4 regions of the Trichococcus sp. ES5 genome follow, and region 1 is predicted to be linked to each of the others. Evidence: predicted binding sites of a transcription regulator. Region 1 holds the regulator's gene; each other region holds the start of a gene.
What was found. Region 1 encodes LexA, which represses DNA repair genes until DNA is damaged. Its sites were predicted from a motif close to CNAACANNTGTTNG; they were not measured.
Positions count from the first base shown of each region.

Region 2: a site for LexA is predicted at 1,432-1,445, ahead of TES5_RS07890 (YdbC family protein). Genes of this name have one in related genera too.
Region 3: a site for LexA is predicted at 1,765-1,778, ahead of parE (DNA topoisomerase IV subunit B). Genes of this name have one in related genera too.
Region 4: a site for LexA is predicted at 1,412-1,425, ahead of recX (recombination regulator RecX). Genes of this name have one in related genera too.

Region 1 is NZ_FJND01000002.1:155,541-159,035, reverse strand. Features, by position in the region: gene recJ (single-stranded-DNA-specific exonuclease RecJ) at 1-1,407, shown strand, start outside; gene TES5_RS02925 (adenine phosphoribosyltransferase) at 1,425-1,937, shown strand; gene lexA (transcriptional repressor LexA) at 2,019-2,642, opposite strand; gene TES5_RS02915 (YneF family protein) at 2,887-3,117, shown strand; gene TES5_RS02910 (ABC transporter ATP-binding protein) at 3,204-3,495, shown strand, end outside.
Region 2 is NZ_FJND01000008.1:10,266-13,760, reverse strand. Features, by position in the region: gene TES5_RS07895 (MFS transporter) at 1-857, shown strand, start outside; gene TES5_RS07890 (YdbC family protein) at 1,119-1,328, opposite strand; gene TES5_RS07885 (OsmC family protein) at 1,506-1,931, opposite strand; gene TES5_RS07880 (ABC transporter substrate-binding protein) at 1,928-2,668, opposite strand; gene TES5_RS07875 (MmgE/PrpD family protein) at 2,724-3,495, opposite strand, start outside.
Region 3 is NZ_FJND01000004.1:164,669-168,163, forward strand. Features, by position in the region: gene codY (GTP-sensing pleiotropic transcriptional regulator CodY) at 1-43, shown strand, start outside; gene TES5_RS05495 (aldose 1-epimerase family protein) at 80-952, shown strand; gene plsY (glycerol-3-phosphate 1-O-acyltransferase PlsY) at 1,023-1,625, opposite strand; gene parE (DNA topoisomerase IV subunit B) at 1,808-3,495, shown strand, end outside.
Region 4 is NZ_FJND01000005.1:151,817-155,311, reverse strand. Features, by position in the region: gene mutY (A/G-specific adenine glycosylase) at 1-516, opposite strand, end outside; gene recX (recombination regulator RecX) at 516-1,352, opposite strand; gene TES5_RS06470 (general stress protein) at 1,499-2,311, opposite strand; gene TES5_RS06465 (competence protein ComK) at 2,429-3,475, opposite strand.

The sequences.
Region 1 (3,495 bases):
ATTGCTGAATTAGTTGCCTATATTCAGGAAAAAAACGTCGAGAGACAAAGCATAGTTCAGTCCATCCATGAAGAAGCCCGTATCCAATTGGCGAAGAATGAAAATTTGCCGGACGTTGTTGTGTTAGGCAACAAGAATTGGCATCAGGGCGTTCTCGGAATCGTGGCAAGCAAATTGGTCGAGGAATTTGGACGGCCAACCGTATTATTTAATATCGACGAAAAAACCGGTATCGCGAAAGGGTCAGCCCGCAGCACCGAGGCGTTGGACATTTATGCTGCATTGGCAGATGCAAAGGATTCGCTTACGAAGTTCGGTGGGCACAAAATGGCAGCAGGCATGAGTCTTCCTGCTGCTGATTTAGCCGCTTTCTCTGAAAAGATCAACAACTATGCTGCTCGCTATCATGATGCAATCGTGCTGGGCGAATCCATTTATATAGACGCCATCTTGCCGCTTGCTGACGTCACCTTGCCGTTTTTGAAGGAATTGGAGTTGCTGAAACCATATGGTACCGACAATCCGAAGCCGATATTCGGCTTCCAAAATGTACCTTTGACAGACATCAGACAAATCGGTGCCGACAACAAGCATCTAAAGTTCAAGCTCAAGGATAAGGAGCTTTTTCTGGATGTGATCGGCTTCAATAAGGGGAGCATCAGCAATCATTTGAATGAAGCGGATGTCGTTTCCCTAATCGGCGAGCTTTCAATTAATGTTTGGCGGGACAGCGCGAAGCCTCAACTGCAGTTGAGGGACATTAAAAATAAACATGTTCAGTTTTTTGACAAAAGGAGTTCGGTCATCCAAGAATCGGTATTGGCTGTGGAAGATGCCTTGTATCTATTTTCGACTTCCAACATCATGAAACAATTTTATGAGCGTATTCCAAGCAGTTCGAATGCGGCCTTGCTCACGGACAATACAGTGGATGCCTTGCAGGCCGTCAGCGCCAAGAATCTCGTGCTCTTCGAATGTCCTTTGAAGCTGAACCTTTTGGCGAATCTCCTGAAGAGTAATCAGTTCGAAAATGTGTATGTCGTCTCTCATGAATCGAATGGCGTATACGCAGATGGCGTTCCTCCTAAAGACCAGTTTGCAAAATTTTACCAGTATATCCGTTCGCATAAGGATATCGACGTGAGAAATCGATTAGATGCTTTGGCAGAATATTTAAAAATCAAGAAAAATCTTGCCATTTTCATGATTCAAGTGTTTTTGGAGGCGGGATTTGTTACAATAGACAATGGTTTCATCAATGAGGTCAAGAATCCCGTCAAAAGGGCTTTGGCTGATACACAAGTATACAAAGATCGCCTGCAGAAAATGGAAGCTGAAAAAATATTCATCTACAGCCCGTTTTCGCAACTGACAAAATGGTTGAATGAACAGATGATGGTTCAATAATTAGGAGGAACATAAAAATGGATTTAAAAAAATATATTGCTGACGTAAAAGATTTTCCGGAACAAGGCATCATTTTCCGCGATATTTCCCCTTTGATGGCAAATGGCGAAGCCTATCGTTATTCAATCAAGGAAATCGTGAAATATGCTCAAGACTTGAATGTTGATAAAGTAGTCGGACCTGAAGCGCGTGGCTTCATGGTCGGTTGCCCTGTGGCTGTGGAATTAGGCTGCGGATTCGCGATGGCCCGCAAAAAAGGCAAATTGCCCCGCGAAACAGTAGAAGTATCCTACGGGCTGGAATACGGGAAAGCGACATTGCAACTGCATCAAGACGCCATCTTGCCTGGCGATAAAGTGCTGGTCTGTGATGATTTGTTGGCTACTGGCGGCACTACAGCCGCGACTATAGAATTGGTTGAAAAATTAGGCGGAGAAGTTGTGGGCTTGGCGTTCTTGATCGAGTTGCTGGATTTAAAGGGCAGAGATCTGATCCAAGGGTATGACATCTTCACGCTGATGGAATACTAAGAGAAGCAATCCTAAATAAGCATAGACACGCAAAAAGGCTGCCGGTTGGCAGCCTTTTTGCGTCAGTTGGAGGACTGTTCTTTAAATGATGTGGTTCCGGTACAGGCCGACTACTTTACCCAGGATGAGGACAGAATCCAGGATGATCGGATCCATGCTCGAATTTTCAGGTTGCAGACGATAGTAGTTATTTTCTTTGTAGAAACGTTTGCAGGTCGCTTCATCATCGTCCGTCATGGCTATGACGATATCTCCGTTTTCAGCCGTGTTCTGTTTTCTGACAATGACGGAGTCGCCATCGAAGATGCCGGCATCGATCATGCTTTCTCCGCGGATTTTCAACATGAATAAAGATCCCGCATTGGATTGCAGATCCGGGGGAACCGGGAAATAGTCGGTTGCTTCTTCTACGGCAAGTATGGGCGCTCCGGCTGTGACAGTACCCAACAACGGCATTTTATCTGATAGGATCCCCAATTTGTCCAGACCTGCTTGGGTCAATTCTATCGCACGGGGTTTTGTAGGATCCCGCTGGATAAAACCATTTTTTTCAAGACGCGACAGATGGCCATGAACTGTAGATGTAGATGACAGTTTTACCGCATTTCCGATTTCCCTTACGGTCGGCGGGTAGCCCTTTTCCTGGACTTCTTCATAAATGTATTGAAGCACTTCAATTTGGCGTGAATCTTTATTTTTAACCATGAGATCATCATCTCCGTAATCCTATATTTATATCGTTTAGGATACCATTAATCCCCCAAAAAATCAAACAGATGTTCGCATGTTCTTTGAAAATTATGTAAGAATATGCCTAGTATTGCCACAAATCCAGCAAATGTTGAAGCGTTTTCCAAAAATCGCTAAATTTATCCGTGATTGCTATTTCTTTTTCTCATAATCTTTAGTACAATTAATGAATGAATGCTTTGGAAAGGGGGATGAATACGTGTCAACAACAGCATGGGTAATGATGGTTATTTTAGGAATAGTAATAGGCGCGGTTGGCGGATTTTTCCTTGCAAGACGTTATATGGTAAAATATTTTGAAGAAAATCCACCGATCAATGAAGAAATGTTGCGTTCTATGATGATGCAGATGGGTCAAAAACCATCCGAAAGAAAAGTTAAACAAATTATGGCTTCGATGAAAGCACAATCAACAAAGAAAAAGAAATAGACTAATGAAATAATATACAAAATGTGGATCTTTACGGTTCCACATTTTTATTTTGTCTGAATAAACGCAAGAAAGGGGAAATATCCGTGAGTATTTTCAAAAAATTGAGTTGGTTTTTTCGTCAGGAATGGAAAGCCTATTTTGTGGGCGTCTTTTTCCTGATCATTGTGGCTATACTTCAGGTTGTATCGCCGCGCATCGTCGGAATCATTATCGATGAAATAGCACTTGGCACGTTAACGATGGCGTCTTTGTGGAAGTGGACAGCGATCATATTGATAGCGGGCGTGCTGCAGTACCTCTTCCGTTATATTTGGCGGATGAAGATTTGGGGAACTTCAGCAGAACTGGAAAAGATACTTCGGTCAAGATTGTTCA
Region 2 (3,495 bases), on a different contig from region 1:
TCGGCAAAGGCATCCGCACCGCTCCCCGGGACAGTCTTGTGGCCGGTTCTTCTGAAGAAAACAACAACGCCGGTCTGAATTTCGGTTTCCATAAAGCGATGGACAACAGCGGAGCCATCGTCGGGCCGCTGACCGCCTTCGCTGTACTGGCCGCTTTTCCTGGCGATTACCGACGCGTCTTCCTGTTTGCGGCCATTCCGGGATTTTTGGGACTGCTGTCGATCCTCTTTTTTGTGAAGGAAGCCAAACGCACCAAATCGGAACGGCTAGGAAAAATATCCTTCCGGGATTTTCCCAAGGATTTCTACCTTTTTCTGGCAATCGTTTTCCTTTTCACGCTGGGGAATTCAACGGATGCCCTGCTTTTGATCAAAGCGAGCGACGTCGGCGTCAGCGATGCCTTCATCCCGATCATGTATCTGGTGTTCAATGCGGTTTCCGTCGCCTTCGCCGTTCCGCTCGGGAAACTGTCCGATAAGATTGGACGTAAACGCATCATCATCGGCGGCTATCTGATGTTCGCGCTGATCTATTTTGGATTCGGCAAGGCGGCTACCCCTTTCGCCATCGTCGGCCTCTTCGCCTTTTACGGCCTCTACAGCGCGGCGACGGACGGCATCCAGAAAGCGTTGGTATCCGACATCATCGGCAAGGAGAAAAAAGGCACCGGGTTGGGGCTATACAATGCGCTCCTGGGAATGACCCTATTGCCGGCCAGTCTGATCGGCGGATGGTTATACGATACTTTCAATAACCAAGTGCCTTTCTACTTCGGTTCCGCCACCGCCTTGCTTTCCGCTTTTTTGATGTTCCTCTTCTATCAACGCGGGAAACGCCACGGCACAAGCCATTCTTGATGCAATGCTGCATTCTAAGGGATAGGGTTAGCGGCGGAATTCCCCGTCAAACTGGTTTTGACGGGGAATCTTGTGTCGTGTGTGGTTGTACTTCCCCGCCAAGACGATTTTGGAGGGGAAACTGAATAGGATTCGAATTGATTTTGCCCGCCAATAAGGTTTTGGCGGGTTATTTCTAAGGATAACGTATATTCAACCTCAAAACTGAAGAAGCTGCATCAACCCAGTAAGGAGCGTTCTGGATTGATGCAGCCTCTTCGGTTATTTCAATAGTTTGGCGAGAGCAGCCATTTCTTCTTCGCTGAAGGTCAGTCCTTTGCCCATCTTTTCGTGATCGGGGCTCCATTCGCGGATATCGTATTTTGGCGGTCGGCCGTTCCAGCTGACCAGGTTCAGTTCTTTCGTCCAGCCTTTTGCGGAGGTGGACAGGACGCCGAGTTCTTCGACAATTTCAAATGTGATGTCTGCCATGTTTCATTTCCATCCCTTCTCATTCTCATGATAAAGCCTCATCGCTTTATTCAATCGTCTATTAATATATCAGAGGACTATTTCTTGGTAAAGTATTTCACAGCAAACTGTTTTTCGACAAAAATACGGAGCCTTTATCCATCAGGCCCCGATCCCATTTCTTTCCATTCTGTTTCATTACACTTCTCTGGTGAGCTTCACGCCGTTTAAAATAATGTCATAGGTGATTTCGGCATTCAAAGAATCAGAAACGCTGCAATATTTTTCTTCACTCAAGTCGATTGCACGCCAAACTCTTTTGCCATCAATGTCGCCGTCCACTACGAAAGTGATAGTGATAGCGACAAAACCTTTAGGAGCTTCTTCTTTACGGGTTCCGTCTGTGATGAACTCCAGTTTGCTGATTTTATCCAAATAGCGGTTCAAAATCATCGTCACGTCTATGCCGATGCAGCCTGCCAAAGCTGCCAGCAGCATCTCGGTAGGAGTGGCACCCTCGCCCATCCCGCCATACGCTGGCGTTGCATCCATCTTGATATCGTAGCCTGAATCACCCTGGGCGGTGAATTTACGGCCGCCTTCCCATATCGTCTTCACGATCATAGCTTCTCCTCATTTCTTTCGCTCTTTTCCTCCATTTTCAGGAATTTTCTGGCCCGTTCTGTTTTCGGAGCGGCAAAGAAATCCTTTGGCTGCCCCTCCTCCACTACTACACCGTCTGCCATGAAAATGATCCGGTCAGCAACATTCCTGGCAAATTGCATCTCATGCGTCACGATGACCGGCTTCAGCGCATACAGGTTGTTGATGGTCGCATCGATTCTGCCGGCATCCAGATCCTTCAACGAAGTAATCACATCGTCATAGGTGCGGATTTCGAAATCGCCGACTTCCGGCATCAGAACGGTCCGCAGATAGGTTTCATCATTGGTGCCTAGGCCAACTCCGATCTGTTTGCCTGGGAAATCATTGACCGACAATATATCCGTGTTCGTTTCGCTGACGATGACCTTAACCTGGTTAGTGATATAAGGATCGGAGAACAGCATTTCCTTCTTGCGGTCTTCGGTGATTGTCATCTGACTGACGACCATATCGAATTTATTCGCTTTCAGTCCCGCTATCATCCCCGAAAACTCTTGTGAGACAAACTCAATATCCACATCCAAACCTTTGGCAATTTCTTTGGCGATGTCTGCATCGAAGCCGTCCATCTCCTGATTTTCATTCAAAAAATTATACGGCTGGTAAGTCCCCATCAAGCCTACTTTGATGACACCGGCATCCTGAACCTGTTGCAGCAAATCCGTCGTTTCTGTTTGAGAGGAGCTCTCTGTCATCGCGCTGGACTCATTCGTCGCGCCTCCCCCACCGCACGCTGTCAAATAATCACTGTCATAACAGAGCCATCAGATCGTTCAGACTGCTTTTTTCTAGCACCCGGATAGTAGCAGGTACTTTCTCCAAATTATTTTTATCAGGGGCTGCATCCTGCCATTTCGCTTCCAGCTCAGCATCCGTCAACGGCATTCCGGGAGATCCTATTGGCACGCTGACCTCCCGAGTGTGGACAGTTCCGTCTGCCATCGCAATCCGGATGATTGTGAATCTACCCTTCGGAATTGCTTGAGAGTCGGGTAGATGATGAACGTCATATTTTCTGGACATTACTTTCATGAGCTGCTGGGCCTGATCGGAAATAGCCTTGGCCTCAAATTTTTCCAGTGTGTAGGCCTGGCCCAATAGAGCCAGAGCTACTACATATTCGATGCTGAATCGGCCTTGTTCCCCAGTCACTGGGTGTTTGTGGATCAGCGCAGCATCCCCGTCAGGAGGAAATATGATAGCTATGTTTGCTATATTTTCGACAGGCAATTGCAATTTTGCCAGCTGCCGGGCTGCATCCGCACCGTGTAAAGCGGCTGAGCAGAAGGGAAAACGTTTGAACCACAAACCGGGCGTTGCTATTCTCCACGAATCCCCCCAGTTTTCCAACAATGCCTTACGAGTTGCCTCGCTGATTTCTTGCCCTCCGTATGCAGCCAGATAGCCGCTTGTAGTATCAAGCGCCGCTGCAGAACCAAGAAATCCTTGCTGAGTCAATTCGATTGATTGGACCGCTTGTTGCGCTGCCAGACCGGCATGCAACGGCTTCATTTCCGTTCCG
Region 3 (3,495 bases), on a different contig from region 1:
TGATGCTTTAAAAAAGGCTTTGTATCAAAGAAATGATCAGTAACCAAATTGGTGTAAAGCCAAACTAGGGGGAAATGTCATGGAGTTTGTAATCGAAAATGAGCACCTTATAGTAACCGTAAAGGATAAAGGTGCAGAAATATCCAGTGTAGTCGCAAAGAAAACTGGTATCGAATATATTTGGCAAGCTGATGAGAAAGTTTGGAACAGACATGCCCCTGTTCTATTTCCTTTCGTAGGACGCCTGAAGGAGGACTCCTTCCGATATAAAGGTAATACTTACCCAATGGGGCAACACGGTTTTGCCCGCGACTCGAAATTTTCAGTGCATGAGCGCCTGACTGACAGTATTACATTCATTCTTGCGCCGAACGGTCACTTCAAAGATGTTTATCCATTTTTGTTTGAATTGCAGTTGACTTATCAATTGTTCGAGAACCAGTTGTCCGTCATTTACAAGGTGAAGAATCTTGATGAAAATACGATGTACTATTCGATTGGGGGGCATCCAGGCTTCAACGTGCCGTTGACAGAGGGTGAGACATTAGAAGATTATTACATCAAGATGACTCCTGAAACTTCCCGAGAGCGCTTCTTGCTGGAAGGGCCGTATCTATCCGCAAACAAAGCACTTGAAGTGGATCAGAACAATTTCCCGCTGCAAAGAGAACTATTCCTGAATGATGCCATTATTTTGAAAACGCCGGAACCGACGACGGTGACGTTGGCATCTAATAAAGGCGAGCACGGAGTTATACTGTCCTATGAAGATTTTGATTACTTAGGTATTTGGACGAAGCCGCAGCAAGACGCAACTTACGTCTGTTTGGAACCTTGGTGCGGATTGGCTGACAGGTCGGATTCGGATGGGGCGTTGGAACGGAAAACAGCCATCCAATCACTTGAACCAGGAAATAAACGTTATTATGTCCATAGGGTCGCGTTCTTCTAAATCGTTGCCTAGTTACACTAAAAAGGCAGGACCGTAAATCAGCAACGATTTACGGTCCTGCCTTATTCTTTTATTCTTTGACGCTCTTTGATTTGTAGCCGAAAGGTACTTTGCTTTCCGTCCCATTCTTGATCCGGTAAATGTTGGAACGGTGACGATAGATGATGAAAATCGTCAGAAGGATCGTAACAATCGTCAACGGCCAATCCTTAAAAAAGAAGGAAAGGAAGATTGCCGTAAAACAGACCAATATGCTGGACAAGCTGACCATTCTGGAGAAATAAAGATAGATGACGAAAGCGATGATCACTTCTGTAAAAAAAAGGGGGTTGTAAGCCAAAATGATACCGCCGCTTGTAGCGACTGCCTTACCGCCTTTGAATCCCGCAAAAAGGGGATAAGTATGCCCTAATGCTGCCACAACACCGGCCAGCAAAGGGTGAATTTCGGCCCCTAACCATATCGGCAGTAAAGTTGCCGCCGAGCCTTTCAGCATGTCCATGATCAAGACGATTGTACCGGCTTTTTTCCCTAAAACGCGGAAGGTGTTCGTGGTTCCGCTGTTCCCGCTGCCGTATGTGCGGATGTCTGTATGATAAAAATATTTTCCAATCCAAATGCCTGAAGGGATAGAACCCAAAAGATAGGCTAGGACGATGACGACTGCTGTCATTCTCACTTCACTCCTAGTTTAAAACTCCAATATAAAACAATTCCAGTTCATTTTACCATTTAATCGACATTTTTCCTATAGGAGGCAGAATTCTGTCTTATTTTTAATACTTTTCAAAGTGAAAATTATACAGTATGATAGAATAGATGTTCGGTTCAGAACAGAGATGAAGGAGTTTTTTTATGGCACAAAATAATGAGAATAAATACAATGACGACTCCATCCAAGTGTTGGAAGGACTTGAAGCAGTCAGGAAACGGCCAGGTATGTATATCGGTTCGACCGACGCACGTGGACTGCATCATTTAGTATATGAAATAGTCGACAATGCAGTTGACGAGGCTTTATCGGGGTTTGCCGATAAAATCGATATCACGATCCACAAAGACCAAAGCATTAGTGTCAAAGATAATGGCCGCGGTATGCCGACTGGGTTTCATGCTTCAGGTGTACCAACCATCCAAGTCATTTTCACAGTGTTGCATGCTGGTGGCAAATTCGGTCAAGGAGGCTACAAAACTTCAGGAGGCCTCCATGGAGTGGGTGCAAGTGTCGTCAATGCCCTGTCCGAGTGGCTGGAAGTGTCCGTCATCCGAGAGAGCACAGTCTATACGATGAAATTCAAGGATGGCGGGAAACCTGCCAGTAAATTGACTAAGGCAAAAAGTGCTGCAAAAGGTTCAGGCTCTTCGATTCACTTTTTACCCGACAAGGAAGTTTTCGGAACAGCGCAACTATCCTATGAGGTTTTGGCGGAGCGGTTCAGGGAATCAGCCTTTTTATTGAAAGGTTTGACCATCACGCTGAAAGATGAACGGACGGAACAAAGCGATACTTTTTACTTCGAAGAAGGAATCAAGGAATTCGTTGCTTACTTAAATGAAGAAAAAGATACACTGCATGATGTCGTGTATTTCAGTGGAGAAGCAGATGGGATTGAAATTGAATTTTCCTTCCAGTATAACGATGGTTATTCGGAGACGATTTTGTCTTTCGTCAACAACGTCCGCACTAAGGATGGCGGCACCCACGAAACCGGTGCGAAGACAGCCATCACCAAAGCCTTCAACGAATACGCCCGGAAGATGAACCTGATCAAAGAGAAGGAGAAGAATCTTGAAGGCAGTGATGTCCGTGAAGGCCTTTCGGCAGTGTTGTCCTTGCGCGTTCCAGAAAACCTGCTGCAATTCGAAGGCCAAACGAAAGAGAAATTAGGCACACCACAAGCGCGGGCCGCCGTTGATGGCCTCATCAGCGAAAAATTAAGCATCTATCTGACCGAGAATGGCGAAACAGCCCAAATGCTTGCCAGGAAATCCCTCAAAGCCAGAGAGGCCAGAAACGCAGCGCGAAAAGCCCGTGAAGAGACGCGAAATGGCAAAAAACGCCAAAAAAACGAATCACTGTTGTCCGGCAAGTTGACACCTGCCCAAAGCAAAAATCCGAAAAAGAACGAACTATACCTAGTCGAGGGTGATTCCGCCGGCGGGTCCGCCAAACAAGGACGCGACCGCAAGTTCCAGGCGATCCTCCCGCTGCGTGGGAAAGTCATCAATACCGAACGCGCGAGCATGCAGGATATACTGAAGAACGAGGAAATCAACACGATCATCTACACAGTAGGCGCAGGCGTCGGGGCGGATTTTGATATCGAGGATTGCAATTATGACAAAATTATCATCATGACCGATGCGGACACGGATGGTGCGCACATTCAGATCCTGTTGCTGACTTTCTTCTATCGATACATGAAACCGCTGCTGGAAGCCGGGAAAATTTATCTGGCGCAACCGCCCCTATATAAAATATCCAAGGGCTTCGGCAAAAACGAAAAAATCGAATACGCATGGACCGAAAAGGAGCTTCAGGA
Region 4 (3,495 bases), on a different contig from region 1:
GGCATCGATTTCGAACAACCGGCTCATGACGCGCATGACGTTTCCGTCGACTGCCGGCTCCGGTATCTGGAAAGCGATGCTGGAGACGGCGCCTGCTGTATACGGTCCGATGCCCTTCAGCTTAGCGATTTCCTGCGGATTCTTAGGGAAAACACCATTGTAATCGGCGACGATCTGTTGCGCCGCTTTCTGCATGTTCTTGACACGAGAATAATAACCCAGCCCTTCCCACGCCTTCAGGATCGCGTCTTCCGGCGCTGCCGCCAGCGCTGCGATGTCCGGGAATTTATCCAGGAAATTATGATAATACGGGATGACCGTATCCACCCGTGTCTGCTGCAGCATGATTTCCGAAACCCAGATGCTATAGGGATCGCTCGTCCGGCGCCAAGGCAGATCGCGTTTCTCTTTGTCGTACCAGTCCAACAGCGCTTTGCGGAAAGCCTGTATTTTCTCGGCCGGCCACATTTCGATGCCGGCTGCTTTGAATATTTTTGTATGTTCCGAATTTGTCATTATTCTGCTTCCTGTTCCTTTTCTTCGATATAGGCGGAGATCATGTCTCCCTGGTAGCCTTTTTGGTAAAGGCCCGATCTCACTTTTTGCTGCAGCTCACGGCCTTTCGCTTTGCGCTCATAACGGCGCCAAAGCTTGTCCCCTTGCAGACGCAATGCGGCCATTTCATCCTCTTCCTCTTTCTCCGTTTCGATCTCTCCCATAACTTCCAGGACGATGTCGGAAGGATAGCCTTTCTGATGCAGATGGAGACGGATTTTTGAAGCTGCTTCATGCGAAGAAACCCGGCTTTGTTTGCGCAGTTGCTTCTCAGCAATCGTTTGGGCATTTTCCAACTGCAACTCATGCGGATATTGTTGCAGGGAAATGGCGATATCTTCTTCCGACAAGCCCTTTCCTTTCAGTTCGTTGGCGATGAGTTGCGGTCCCTTCAGGTTCAGGTTAGCCGCCGTGCGCGTGTAGCTTTCGCCATAGATACGGTCATTGACGTAATTCTGTTCGATCAGCCGCGTCAAAGCACGTTCGATTGCGTCCGGGCTGATTTCTTCGTCATACAGTTTTTTGCGGACTTCTTTCTCACTGCGCAGGCTGTAGGACAGATAATTGACTGCTGTCGTATAAGCCATGTAATCGTAATTTTCCTTCTCGATTTCAGCGCTGCGCTCTTTCGTGAGCGTCATCCCTTTATGCAAGCCGACCTTGATCAGTACGGCTTCCGATATCGGAAAGGCGTACTCCCCGTCAATGAAGACGTTGAAACGGTCCTTGCGTTTTTTCTGGACAGTTATTTTTGTTACGACAGGCAATTTTTCAGCCTGTTCCTCGGTATGGTCCATTCTATACATCCTTTCGGCGAATCTCACTTGCTATTATACACACAAAAAACGAAAGGAACAAAACGTATGTTCGAAATTCCCGCCGCGTGCTAAAAACACCCAGGGCTGCCTCATTCTTTCGAGGCAGCCCTGGGTGTTTCTGTCAATCACAGAGCCGGTTTCGGTTTATCCGTCTCTTCATAATCAGGCTCGATATCTTCCGCATCTTCAACGGTTTCTGCAGCAACCGTGTCGCCTCCAAATGGGTCTTTGGAAAACTGTTCCTTCTCTTCTTCCAGTTCCTGCAAGGAGTCATCTTTGTCAAACTGCATTTCAGGCAACCGGTGACTGTCTTCTGCCATTGCAGGATCCGCCACCGTTTCAGCTTCGATGCGTTGTCCGGTGATGTCGTCGGTCACATCGGCTGGTTGTGTAGGCGACGCAGCTGCAACTTCGGTGACTTCGAGCTGTTTCTCGGCTTCGATTGAATGAGCCGGAACATCGCCGGCTTCTTCGCTATCGGCGGATGCCCAATCCGGTTTCGTGGCAGTGATGGCTGCAACAGGGACGGCTTTTTCGTCAGGCAAAATGCCATCGCGCACGAGAAATTCGGCATGTTCATCATTGATCGGAGCGGCATCATCGATCAGCAGCAACAATTCCCCATCATCCAAAGCATCCTCAAACCGTTCGTACGTATCCTCGTCAATGCCGTAGCGCTCGAAAATGGCTTCCTCCTCTTCCTCTTCCAAATCCACCGTAAAGAACTTAACGATTTTGTCCCATAAGGAGTCCTCCTCACGGTCTTCACCGGTTACGATAACTTGTACAGCCGTCTCTTCCGTGATGAAATTGCTTTTTCCGTTGCGGGTGATGACCAGCAGTTGCTCAGGCGCATAGCCCTCATGCTTAATCAGATGCGTAATTACATCAAGCAACATTTCCTGATTAGCAAAGGTACCTTCGATTCTCTTGTCCATAACGATTCCTCCCATGACTGAAGATTTATTCTTTGAACTCATTGTAAAATACTTCAACCTGAATCACAAATGATAGCCTATTTTCCCATCATACTAAACTTTACTCGGCACCGCTGATCAGATGGGTGCATTCCTTAAATGGGGAAGTCCCCCATACAGATTCTCCCGCAGCAGATGCAGCGCCTCGTCCGCAACCGGGTTGTCACGCAACGAAGGATGGCGCAAAGCCGTTTCAGCCAAAGAAAACTGAACAATTTGGATATATTCATCCATCGGAATCGTCGAAAGCCGAGCCGCATTGGCGTGTAACGCGTTCCCAAGCAAATTGTGCTTGCGCTCTTCTTTTATTCCATCAGCGTAATCGAAATTTGTCAGGACGCTGTGCAAAAGGTGATTTTGGCGATGAACGGTTTGGCTGGCTTGTTTGACTTTTTCGGTGAAAAATTGCGGACGCACCGGTAAGTGGAAAACATGCTGATTCACGAAGTGGACTTCCACTCCCTTTTCCCCTTTTAAAGTCCGGGAATGCAGCACCTTTGAAAGATTGATCCAGGAACTGTTTTTGCGGGTCGGACCGCTCAACGGCAAAAATCGGTACCTCCCAAAAATATAGGGAACACAATGGGTATCCTTGCCGCTGACCCGTGTGGAGATCCCGCGAATGAAATCATAATCGAAACCAATCAGTTCAAACAAAGAGAACATCACATTGTTGCTGTTTTCGCGCGTTTTGATGAGGCGACCGTCTTTGAAAAAAATGAGCGTGCGGAAGTCGGTCTGGTGCAGTTGCGGGTCCAAGCTCATAATGTACAGAAATGAGTCATCCAGCACAAACCGATCCAAAGCCCAAGCCCGATTCAAATAAGGCTGGGTACTTTCTGGATCGAGCAAAACGAAGAAAGGCTCCTCCGTTTCTTTCTGGCTCTGGGCCGATGCGGATTCCTGCAAAGACGTCCGCAGACCCGAAAGGATCGTTTCCCACAGTTCGACATCAAAAGAGGGGCCTGCATTTTTTTCCTCCATTGCTCCATTCGTGAATGCTTGCGCCAATAATTCTGCTGTTGATTTTCCGACATTATTTTTACCGCGTTGCTCCATCATCGGTTGCTCATCCGCTTGCCGTTTCTGATTATTCGAATAGTTTTTTCCCGTCTTCTTTTCCATAAAATCCCCCAAATTAAATG